4 regions of the Streptomyces sp. NBC_00846 genome follow, and region 4 is predicted to be linked to each of the others. Evidence: riboswitches for the same ligand, from Rfam matches in the RefSeq annotation. Region 4 holds a riboswitch; each other region holds the start of a gene.

Evidence for each region. Region 4 has a riboswitch for cobalamin ahead of OG936_RS06755 (cobalamin biosynthesis protein). Riboswitches for the same ligand answer to the same signal wherever they lie in the genome.
Region 1: it holds a riboswitch for cobalamin, as region 4 does, so the genes downstream of both, OG936_RS33190 (CbtB-domain containing protein) here and OG936_RS06755 (cobalamin biosynthesis protein) in region 4, are expected to answer to the same signal.
Region 2: it holds a riboswitch for cobalamin, as region 4 does, so the genes downstream of both, OG936_RS09330 (hypothetical protein) here and OG936_RS06755 (cobalamin biosynthesis protein) in region 4, are expected to answer to the same signal.
Region 3: it holds a riboswitch for cobalamin, as region 4 does, so the genes downstream of both, OG936_RS23710 (ribonucleoside-diphosphate reductase subunit alpha) here and OG936_RS06755 (cobalamin biosynthesis protein) in region 4, are expected to answer to the same signal.

Annotation. Positions count from the first base shown of each region.
Region 1 covers NZ_CP108846.1:7,262,272-7,264,463, forward strand. Annotated here, with positions in the region: gene OG936_RS33185 (histidine phosphatase family protein) at 1-529, opposite strand, end outside; adenosylcobalamin (AdoCbl) riboswitch at 640-788, shown strand; gene OG936_RS33190 (CbtB-domain containing protein) at 792-1,007, shown strand; gene OG936_RS33195 (CbtA family protein) at 1,035-1,808, shown strand; gene OG936_RS33200 (GNAT family N-acetyltransferase) at 1,955-2,192, opposite strand, start outside.
Region 2 covers NZ_CP108846.1:2,013,030-2,015,221, forward strand. Annotated here, with positions in the region: gene OG936_RS09325 (MBL fold metallo-hydrolase) at 1-870, shown strand, start outside; cobalamin riboswitch at 930-1,065, shown strand; gene OG936_RS09330 (hypothetical protein) at 1,175-2,192, shown strand, end outside.
Region 3 covers NZ_CP108846.1:5,111,782-5,113,973, reverse strand. Annotated here, with positions in the region: gene mctP (monocarboxylate uptake permease MctP) at 1-731, shown strand, start outside; cobalamin riboswitch at 880-1,015, shown strand; gene OG936_RS23710 (ribonucleoside-diphosphate reductase subunit alpha) at 1,154-2,192, shown strand, end outside.
Region 4 covers NZ_CP108846.1:1,445,732-1,447,923, forward strand. Annotated here, with positions in the region: gene OG936_RS06745 (anion permease) at 1-610, shown strand, start outside; gene OG936_RS06750 (hypothetical protein) at 686-916, shown strand; cobalamin riboswitch at 1,088-1,219, shown strand; gene OG936_RS06755 (cobalamin biosynthesis protein) at 1,364-2,192, shown strand, end outside.

The sequences.
Region 1 (2,192 bases), 5.8 Mb from region 4:
TGAGCCCGGTCAGCGTCAGCGGGGCGACATCCAGCCGCCAGAACGCCTCCGCCGGCAGAGCGAGTGCCCGTACGATCACCGCCCGCACCACCGCGGGCTCGACGACCCCCAGCACTCGGCCGCCCCTGTTGCCGTCCCGGGACTCAAGGGAGTCCAGCAGGCGGCCGACCCTGGCGCAGAACTCCAGCAACGATTCGCCGCCGTGCGGAGCCGCCGAAGGATGGGTCATCCAGGCCGCCACCGCGTCGGGCTCACTCCCGCTCACCGTCGCCAGCCGCTGTCCGCTCCACCGGCCCATGTCCCAGCCGCGCAGAGCGAGTTCGGGCTTGGCGCGCAGCCCCAACGCGTCGGCCGTCCCGGCGCACCGCTCGGACGGCCCGCGCACGCACCGGTCGGCCTCGGGCACCGCAGCCGCCGCGGCCCGGGCCTGCCGGACCCCGGCCGCGTCGAGCGGAGCGTCGCCGTCGAAACGGGCCTCGCGCAGCGCGGCGTTGAACGCCGGTGAGATCAACATCACCTGTACCGTCATGAGCGGATCCAACTCCTCGAACCATGGCCCCTCGTGTGCGCACACCATGGCATCCGGGCGTTCCGGCCCCGCCGACGGCGCCATGGCCGCGCCCGCTTCCAGGAGGTATCGTCCGACGAACACGACGAAGGTGTGACGGAAGTCCGGTGAGAATCCGGCACGGTCGCGCCACTGTGAACCCGTACCTGTACGGGAAGTCAGACCCAGCACCTTCGTCTCAGGCACCACGATCGGGACGCGTGTTCCCTCAGGAGGTTCTGCCATGGCACAGAGTGCTGCCCCCGCCACCGCCGTACCGGCGATCACTCCCATCTCCCTGAAGGCCATTGCCCCTTGGGCGGTCTTCTTCGGCATCCTCATGCTCGTACTGCTCTACTTCGTCGGCGCCGAGCAGGGCGCCACCGCGGTCATCTCCGGCGAAGGTGTCCACGAGTGGGTCCACGACGGTCGTCACCTCCTCGGTTTCCCCTGCCACTGACGTACCGTCCGATCCAGGGGAATCCTCATGAACTCCATATCTGTCAGAGCCCTGCTCGTGCGCGGCATGCTGGCCGGCCTTGCCGCGGGCGCGCTCGCTCTGGTCGTCGCCTACTTCCTCGGCGAGTCCCGGGTGGACGCGGCCATCGCTCTCGAAGGGACGCACAGCCATGATCACGGCGGCGGCGAGGAACTCGTCAGCCGCACGATGCAGTCCACCGCCGGCCTTGCCACCGGTGTGCTCGTCTTCGGTGTGGCGATCGGCGGCATCGCCGCCCTCGTCTTCTGTTTCGCTCTCGGCCGGATCGGCAGATTCGGCCCACGGGCCACGGCCGCCCTGATCGCGGGTGCGGCCCTGCTGACGGTGTACGTTGTGCCGTTCCTGAAGTACCCGGCCAACCCGCCGGCCGTCGGCAACCCTGACACCATCGGCCGACGCACCGCCCTGTTCTTCCTGATGGTCGTCCTCAGCGTGCTGCTGGCCGTCGCCGCCGTCATCCTCGGCAGGCGGCTGGCTTCCCGCCTGGGCAACTGGAACGCGACGATCGCCGCGTCTGCCGCCTACGTCGTCGTGATCGGACTCGCCTACGCGTTCCTGCCCTCGTTCAATGAGGTCGGAAGGGACTTCCCGGCCGCCCTGCTGTGGGAGTTCCGCCTCGCCACCCTCGCCGTACAGGCCACCCTCTGGATCACTTTCGGTCTCGTCTTCGGCCACCTGACGGAACGGCTCCTCATACCGAGAACCGACACCATCAGGACCGGCAACGGTACGGCGAACCGCGCGGCCACGGCAGCCGGTTGACCGACGCACCACGCACCGCGCATCACGCATCACGCACCACGCACCACGCAGCACCAGAAGACATCGGAACCCGCCGGGAGCCTCCCCGGCGGGTTCCGCCGTCCTGCCCCGCGCAGCCACGCCGGGAGGGACCGACGGGCACGGACTCACCGCTCCTCGGCCCGCTGTCTCCAGTCGATCCGGTAATGCTTCAGCTGCGCGTCCTCCTTCACCAGGCGCATGCCGACGGCTGTCATGACGTGCTGGGACGCGAGATTGTCCAGGTCGGTGTCACCGTGTACGCAGCTCACCCCTTGATCGCGGGCGAACAGCAGCAGCGCGCGCAGCGCCTCGGAGGCGTATCCCATTCCCTGCGCCGAGGGAACGAGGCCGTAGCCGATCGTG
Region 2 (2,192 bases), 570 kb from region 4:
GACGCCGTCGGGACGGGTGTCGGTGACATCCACGGGGTGGTCATCACCCACCACCACCCCGATCACCACGGGCTGTCCGGGCAGGTCCGTGAGGCGTCCGGGGCCTGGATCGCCATGCACGCGGCGGACGCGGCGATCGTGCGCCGGACCCGGGAGTCGGAACCGGGTACCTGGCTGAAGTACCTGGTGGCGAAGCTCACCACGGTCGGTGCGCCCGAGGAGCATCTCGCGCCGTTGCGGGCCGCCGCGGCGGACGGGGGCCGGATGCGGACCCTGCCGGGGCTGCGGGCCGCGCTTCCGGACCGGGAGATCGTCCCCGGGGAGCTTCTCGATCTGGCGGGGCGCACGCTGCGGGCCATCTGGACGCCGGGGCACACGCCCGGCCATGTCTGTCTGCATCTGGAGGAGGAGCATCCGGGCAATCTGCCGGGGCGGGGGAGGCTCTTCTCGGGCGATCATCTGCTGCCGGGGATCAGCCCGCACATCGGGCTGTACGAGGACCCGGACGACACGACGGTCACCGACCCCCTCGGCGACTACCTCGACTCGCTGGAGCGCATCGGCGGGCTCGGGGCCGCGGAGGTGCTGCCCGCCCATCAGTACGCGTTCGCGGATTCCGCGGGGCGCGTACGGGAACTCCTGGACCACCACGAGGACCGGCTGACCGGGCTGCTCGCGCTGCTGGCCACACCGCTGACTCCGTGGGAGCTGGCCGAGCGGATGGAGTGGAACCGGCCCTGGGAGCAGATCCCGCACGGTTCGCGGAACATCGCCGTCTCGGAGGCCGAGGCGCATCTGCGGCGGCTGGTGAAGCTGGGTCGCGCGGAGGCGGTGGCGGGGAGCGAGCCGGTGACGTACATCGCGGTGTGACCACCCGGCTACGGCGGCAGCGGGCCCGCGCCGCCACCGGCCCGGAGTCCGTCCGGAGCCGCCCGGTAGAGTGTGCGAGTCGTCATCATGCCCGTTCAGGGGGAAGCCGGTGCAAATCCGGCACTGACCACGCAGCCGTGAACCGTCGTCCAGGACGGTGAGTCGGAATGCCCTGTCCGCGGTCGTGACCGGCTCGCGGCCACCGGAACCCCGGTGGTCGGCACCGTCGAGGTATACGGGGCCGGAGCCTGGTGCGTGAGCGTGCCTGTGCCCGGATCCCCCCGCAGGAGAGGCCCCGCCCGCCATGACCGTACGCCGCAGAGCAGCAACGCTCGCCGCCACCGCCACCGTGCTCTGTGCGGCCGCTGCCCCGGTCGCGATCGCAGCGCCGTCCCCGTCGTCCTCGCCGTCCGCCGCACTGCCGTCCGGGCTGTACGGCACGAAGGACCCCACCTACGACGGTGTCTGGCGGCAGTCGCTGGCCTTCCTCGCCCAGCGGGTAGAGGGCGTCACGCCCGCCGCGAAGGCGGTGGACTGGCTGATCGCCCAGCAGTGCTCCAACGGCGCCTACGCCGCGTACCGGCCCGACGTCTCCCAGCCGTGCACCGACAAGACCATGCTGGACACCAACGCCACCGCGGCCGCCGTCCAGGCGCTCGTCGAGGTGGGCGGGCACCGGGAGACCGTGAACGACTCGGTCCGCTGGCTGAAGTCCGTGCAGAACGAGGACGGCGGCTGGGGCTACGCCGCGGGCGCGGCCAGCGACGCCAACTCCACCTCGCTCGTGATCGGCGCCCTCGCCCGGCAGGGCCAGCGGCTCGGCGACATCACCACCCCCGGCGGCAAGACCCCCTACGACCCGCTGCTGGCGCTCGCGATCCCGTGCGGCGGCAAGGACGGCGGTGCCTTCGCCTACCAGCCCGACAAGGCCGGGAAGCTCGCCGCCAACGCGGACGCCACCGCGGCCGCCGTGCTCGGCACGATGGGCAAGGCCCTGGCCGTCGGGAACAACACCTCCTCCAAGGCGCCCAGCTGCCACCCCGGCTCCGGTCTCACGCCCGAGCAGGCCGCCCAGAACGGCGCCCACTTCCTTGCAGGTGCCCTCGCCACCAGCGGTCACCTCGACCTGGCGCCGATGCCCGGCGCCGCCGACTCCACCCCGCAGCCCGACTTCGGCAACACCGCGGACGCGGTCGTCGCGCTGTCCGCCGCGGGCCACCAGGACGAGACCGCCAAGGCCATGACCTGGCTGAAGAAGAACTCCGGGTCCTGGGCCGAGCAGGGCGGCCCGGCCGCCTACGCGCAGCTGATCCTGGCCGCGC
Region 3 (2,192 bases), 3.7 Mb from region 4:
GCCTGCTGGCGTTGCTCGGCTTCATGGCGATCGCCGCCGGAATCAAGGTCGACAACGGCCAGTTGGCCATCCCGCAGCTGTTCGAGACCATGTTCCCGGACTGGTTCGCGGGTGTCGCGTTCGCCGCCATCGGCATCGGCGCGCTGGTGCCCGCCGCGATCATGTCGATCGCCGCGGCGAACCTCTTCACCCGCAACATCTACAAGGACTTCCTGAAGCCGGACGCGACCCCGGAGCAGGAGACCAAGGTCTCCAAGCTGGTGTCGCTACTGGTGAAGGTCGGCGCGCTCGCCTTCGTCCTCACCATGGACAAGACGGTCGCGATCAACTTCCAGCTGCTCGGCGGGATCTGGATCCTCCAGACGATGCCGGCCCTGGTCGGCGGCCTGTTCACCCGCTGGTTCCACCGCTGGGCGCTGCTCGCGGGCTGGGCGGTCGGCATGGTGTACGGGACGGTGGCCGCGTACGGCGTCGCCAGCCCGACCCAGGCGCACTTCGGCGGGTCGTCCAAGGAGATCCCGGGCATCGGCGAGATCGGCTACATCGGTCTCACGGCGTTCGTGCTGAACGTGGTGGTGACGGTGGTGCTCACCTTCGTCCTGAACGCCGTGAAGGCACCCGCCGGGATCGACGAGACCTCGCCGGCCGACTACACGGCCGACGCGGGCGACAAGGGCGTCCAGGTGGAGCTCCCGCCGGCCGCGGCAGGGGCGCCGGGCGGCGGCCGCTGACGGCCGCTCCCACAGCCGTACGACGGCCCGTCGAGCCCCCTCCAGCGGGGCGCGACGGGCCGTCCGTGCGCTCGGCGGCGGGCCGTACGCGCGCCCCGAGTTATGTTGCGCGACACAACATGTGGGGGCTGCCTCAGCGGACGGCCCCCACATGTATGCTCATGCTCGCTGTCGCCGCAGGGGAATCCGGTGCGAATCCGGAACTGTCCCGCAACGGTATGTTCGGTGCGCTTTTGCGCACCCCCGAGTAAGTCCGAGGACCTGCCGACAGTTCATCCGGCTCGACCGAACCGGATGCCAGACGTCCGGGCCTCGCGGTTGGGCCGGTGGACGCCGTGCGGAGTGCTGCCCCGACCCGGGCCCGCCTCTGTCCGGCTGCCCCGTTCCCCGCCGGCCCCGAGCCGAGCGAGGGAGAGCACCACGTGACCATCGCGCCAGCCGATCCGGCTTCAGTCGCCGCGTCCGAAGCGGCCGAGTCCGAGGCAACCGCACACGACGGACCGGGAACCGCGCTGCTGCGGACCCTGACCGGCCTCACCGTCGATCTGCCCGACACCGACCCCGGTCGCGTCGCCGCCGCCGCGCTGCGCGGCCGCAGCGCCCGGGCGGACGAGGCCGAACTGCGCGCGCTGGCCACCGAGGCCGCCGCGGGGCTGATCTCCGAGGACCCCGCCTACTCCCGGCTCGCCGCCCGGCTCCTGACCCTCGCCATCGCCGACGAGGCGGCCGGCCAGGGCGCCGTCTCCTTCTCCGCCTCGATCGCCGTCGGACACCGCGAGGGCCTGATCGCGGACCGCACCGCCGAGTTCGTCGCGCTGCACGCGGCCGCCCTCGACGCGCTGGTGGAGCGTTCGCTGGCCGCCGGCGCCGACGACCGCTTCGGCTACTTCGGGCTGCGGACCCTGCACAGCCGCTATCTGCTGCGCCACCCGCACACCCGCCAGGTCATCGAGACGCCCCAGCACTTCATGCTGCGGGTCGCGTCCGGGCTCGCTGAGAACACTGCACTCGGTTCAGAAGCGGGGCAGCGCGCCCTGGACGAAGTGGCGTCGCTGTACGGGCTGATGAGCCGGCTCGACTATCTGCCGTCCTCGCCGACCCTGTTCAACTCCGGCACCCGGCACCCGCAGATGTCCTCCTGCTACCTGCTGGACTCCCCGCTCGACGAACTCGACTCGATCTACGACCGCTACCACCAGGTGGCGCGGCTCTCGAAGCACGCGGGCGGCATCGGTCTCTCGTACTCCCGCATCCGCGCCCGCGGCTCGCTGATCCGTGGCACCAACGGGCACTCCAACGGCATCGTGCCGTTCCTGAAGACGCTCGACGCGTCCGTCGCCGCGGTCAACCAGGGCGGCCGTCGCAAGGGCGCCGCCGCCGTCTACCTGGAGACCTGGCACGCGGACATCGAGGAGTTCCTGGAGCTGCGCGACAACACGGGCGAGGACCAGCGGCGTACGC
Region 4 (2,192 bases):
CCCGCCGGTCTGGGTGATCGTCTCCGCCGGTCTGGCCATCGCGCTCGGCACCTACCTGGGCGGCTGGCGCATCATCCGCACCATGGGCAGCGGCCTCACCGACCTCAAACCGCCGCAGGGCTTCGCCGCCCAGACCAGTGCGGCCACGGTCATCCTGGCCTCCTCCCACCTCGGCTTCTCCCTCTCCACCACCCAGTCCTGCTCCGGCGCCGTGATGGGCGCGGGCCTCGGCCGCCAGGGCGGCGTGGTCCGCTGGTCCACCGCCACCCGGATGTTCGTCGCCTGGGGTCTGACCCTGCCGGCCGCGGGCCTGGTCGGCGCGGGCGCGGAATTCCTCACCAAGCAGGGCACCTGGGGTGTCGTGGTCGTCGCGACGCTGCTGGTCGCGGGCTCCGGGGCGATCTGGCTGCTGTCGCGCCGCAAGCCGGTCGGCCACGGCGATGTCGCACCGGCGAACGGCGTCGCCGAGCCCGCGGGCGTCGTCACCACGGCCATCGCCGCCGTCTGCCCCCCGCTCACCGCGGCCCAGGCAGCGGCACAGGACCTCAAGACCACCATTCCGGCCCCGGCCGGAACCACCCCGGACCCGGCGCAACCCGCCACCGTCTAGGCCGACCTTCCAGGCCGGTCCGTCCGGGCCCGCCGTCCGGGCCCGCGTCCAGGCCCGCCGTCCAAAGGATTCCGCATGAAAATCGACTGGGCAGCCCTCGGCACCGTCTTCGGCGTCTCCCTCGTCGCCACCGTCGCACTGGTCGGCCTCTTCACCCTGGGCATCGTCGGCCTCTCCAAGCAGCCCGAACCGGCCACGCAGGGCGGCTCCGGCGGCTCGCTGCTGCTGGCCCGCGCCGGCGCGTACGTCTGCTTCGCGCTGTGCGCGGCGGCGGTCGCGTACGGGATCTATCTGATCGTCGCCTGAGCCCCGCCCCGCGCACTCCCTCTTCGGGCCGGACACACCTCGTGTGTCCGGCCCGAAGTGCTGCGCCCGGCCCGGTGTGGGCCTCAGCACACTGCGCCGTCGCAGGTCAACGGCAAGTTGACGGACGTTCGCGGAGCGTGGTGGACTGCCGGAGCCAATTACGGCGACAGCAGAGGAAGCCGGTGCGAATCCGGCGCGGTCCCGCCACTGTCACCGGGGAGCAGTCCCCCACACCGGAAGTCACGGCACGCGCGAGCGGGCTGGAAGGCCGGGGGAACTGCGGATCCGGGAGCCAGGAGACTCTCGTCGCCGGTCACGTCGAACCAGGGCGCGGACCCTGAGTGAGGACATATCGCCATGCCTGGCTGCCGTGCGTCCGTTGCTGTGGCGCTCTCACCGAGAGCCGCCTGTACGAAGCTCCTTCGAGGCGTAACGGCCGGCTGAGCCGTGCGTGCCGACCGCGTCTTCGCGTACGGCGCCACAGCCGGCCTGATCGGCGATCTGCTGCTCGGTGACCCCCGCAGGGGGCATCCGGTCGCCGCCTTCGGGCGGGCCGCGGCGGGCGTCGAGCGCCGGCTGTGGCGCGACCACCGCGGGTGGGGCGCGCTGCACACCCTCGTCTGCGCCGGAGGCGCCGCGGGTGGTGCCGCGCTGCTCGCCCGTGCCGTACGCGACCACCCCGCCGCCTCCGTCGCGTTGACCGCGGCCGCCACCTGGTCCGTCGTCGGCGGTACCTCCCTGGGGCGTGAGGCCCGGACCATCGGTGACGCCCTGGCCGCCGGTGACCTCGATCGCGCCCGCGAGCGGCTGCCGCATCTGTGCGGGCGCGATCCGCACTCCCTCGACGGGCCGCAGATCGCCCGCGCCGTGGTGGAGTCCGTGGCCGAAAACACCTCGGACGCCGTGGTCGGCGCCCTGGTGTGGGGTGCGCTGGCCGGTGTCCCCGGGCTCGTAGGCTTCCGGGCCGCGAACACGCTCGACGCCATGGTCGGCCACAAGTCGCCCCGCCACCGTCGCTACGGCTGGGCCTCGGCGCGCCTCGACGACCTCGCGGGCTGGCCCGGCGCCCGGCTCACCGCCCTGCTCGCCGTGGCCTCCGGGCGGCGGCCACGTGAAGCGGTACGGGCGTGGCGGGCCGACGCGGCCAAGCACCCGAGCCCCAACGCGGGCCCGGTGGAAGCCTCGTTCGCGGGTGCGCTCGGCGTGCGGCTCGGCGGGACGCTCGCGTACGGCGGCCGCGTCGAGCACCGCCCCGTCCTCAACGGGGAGACGGGCC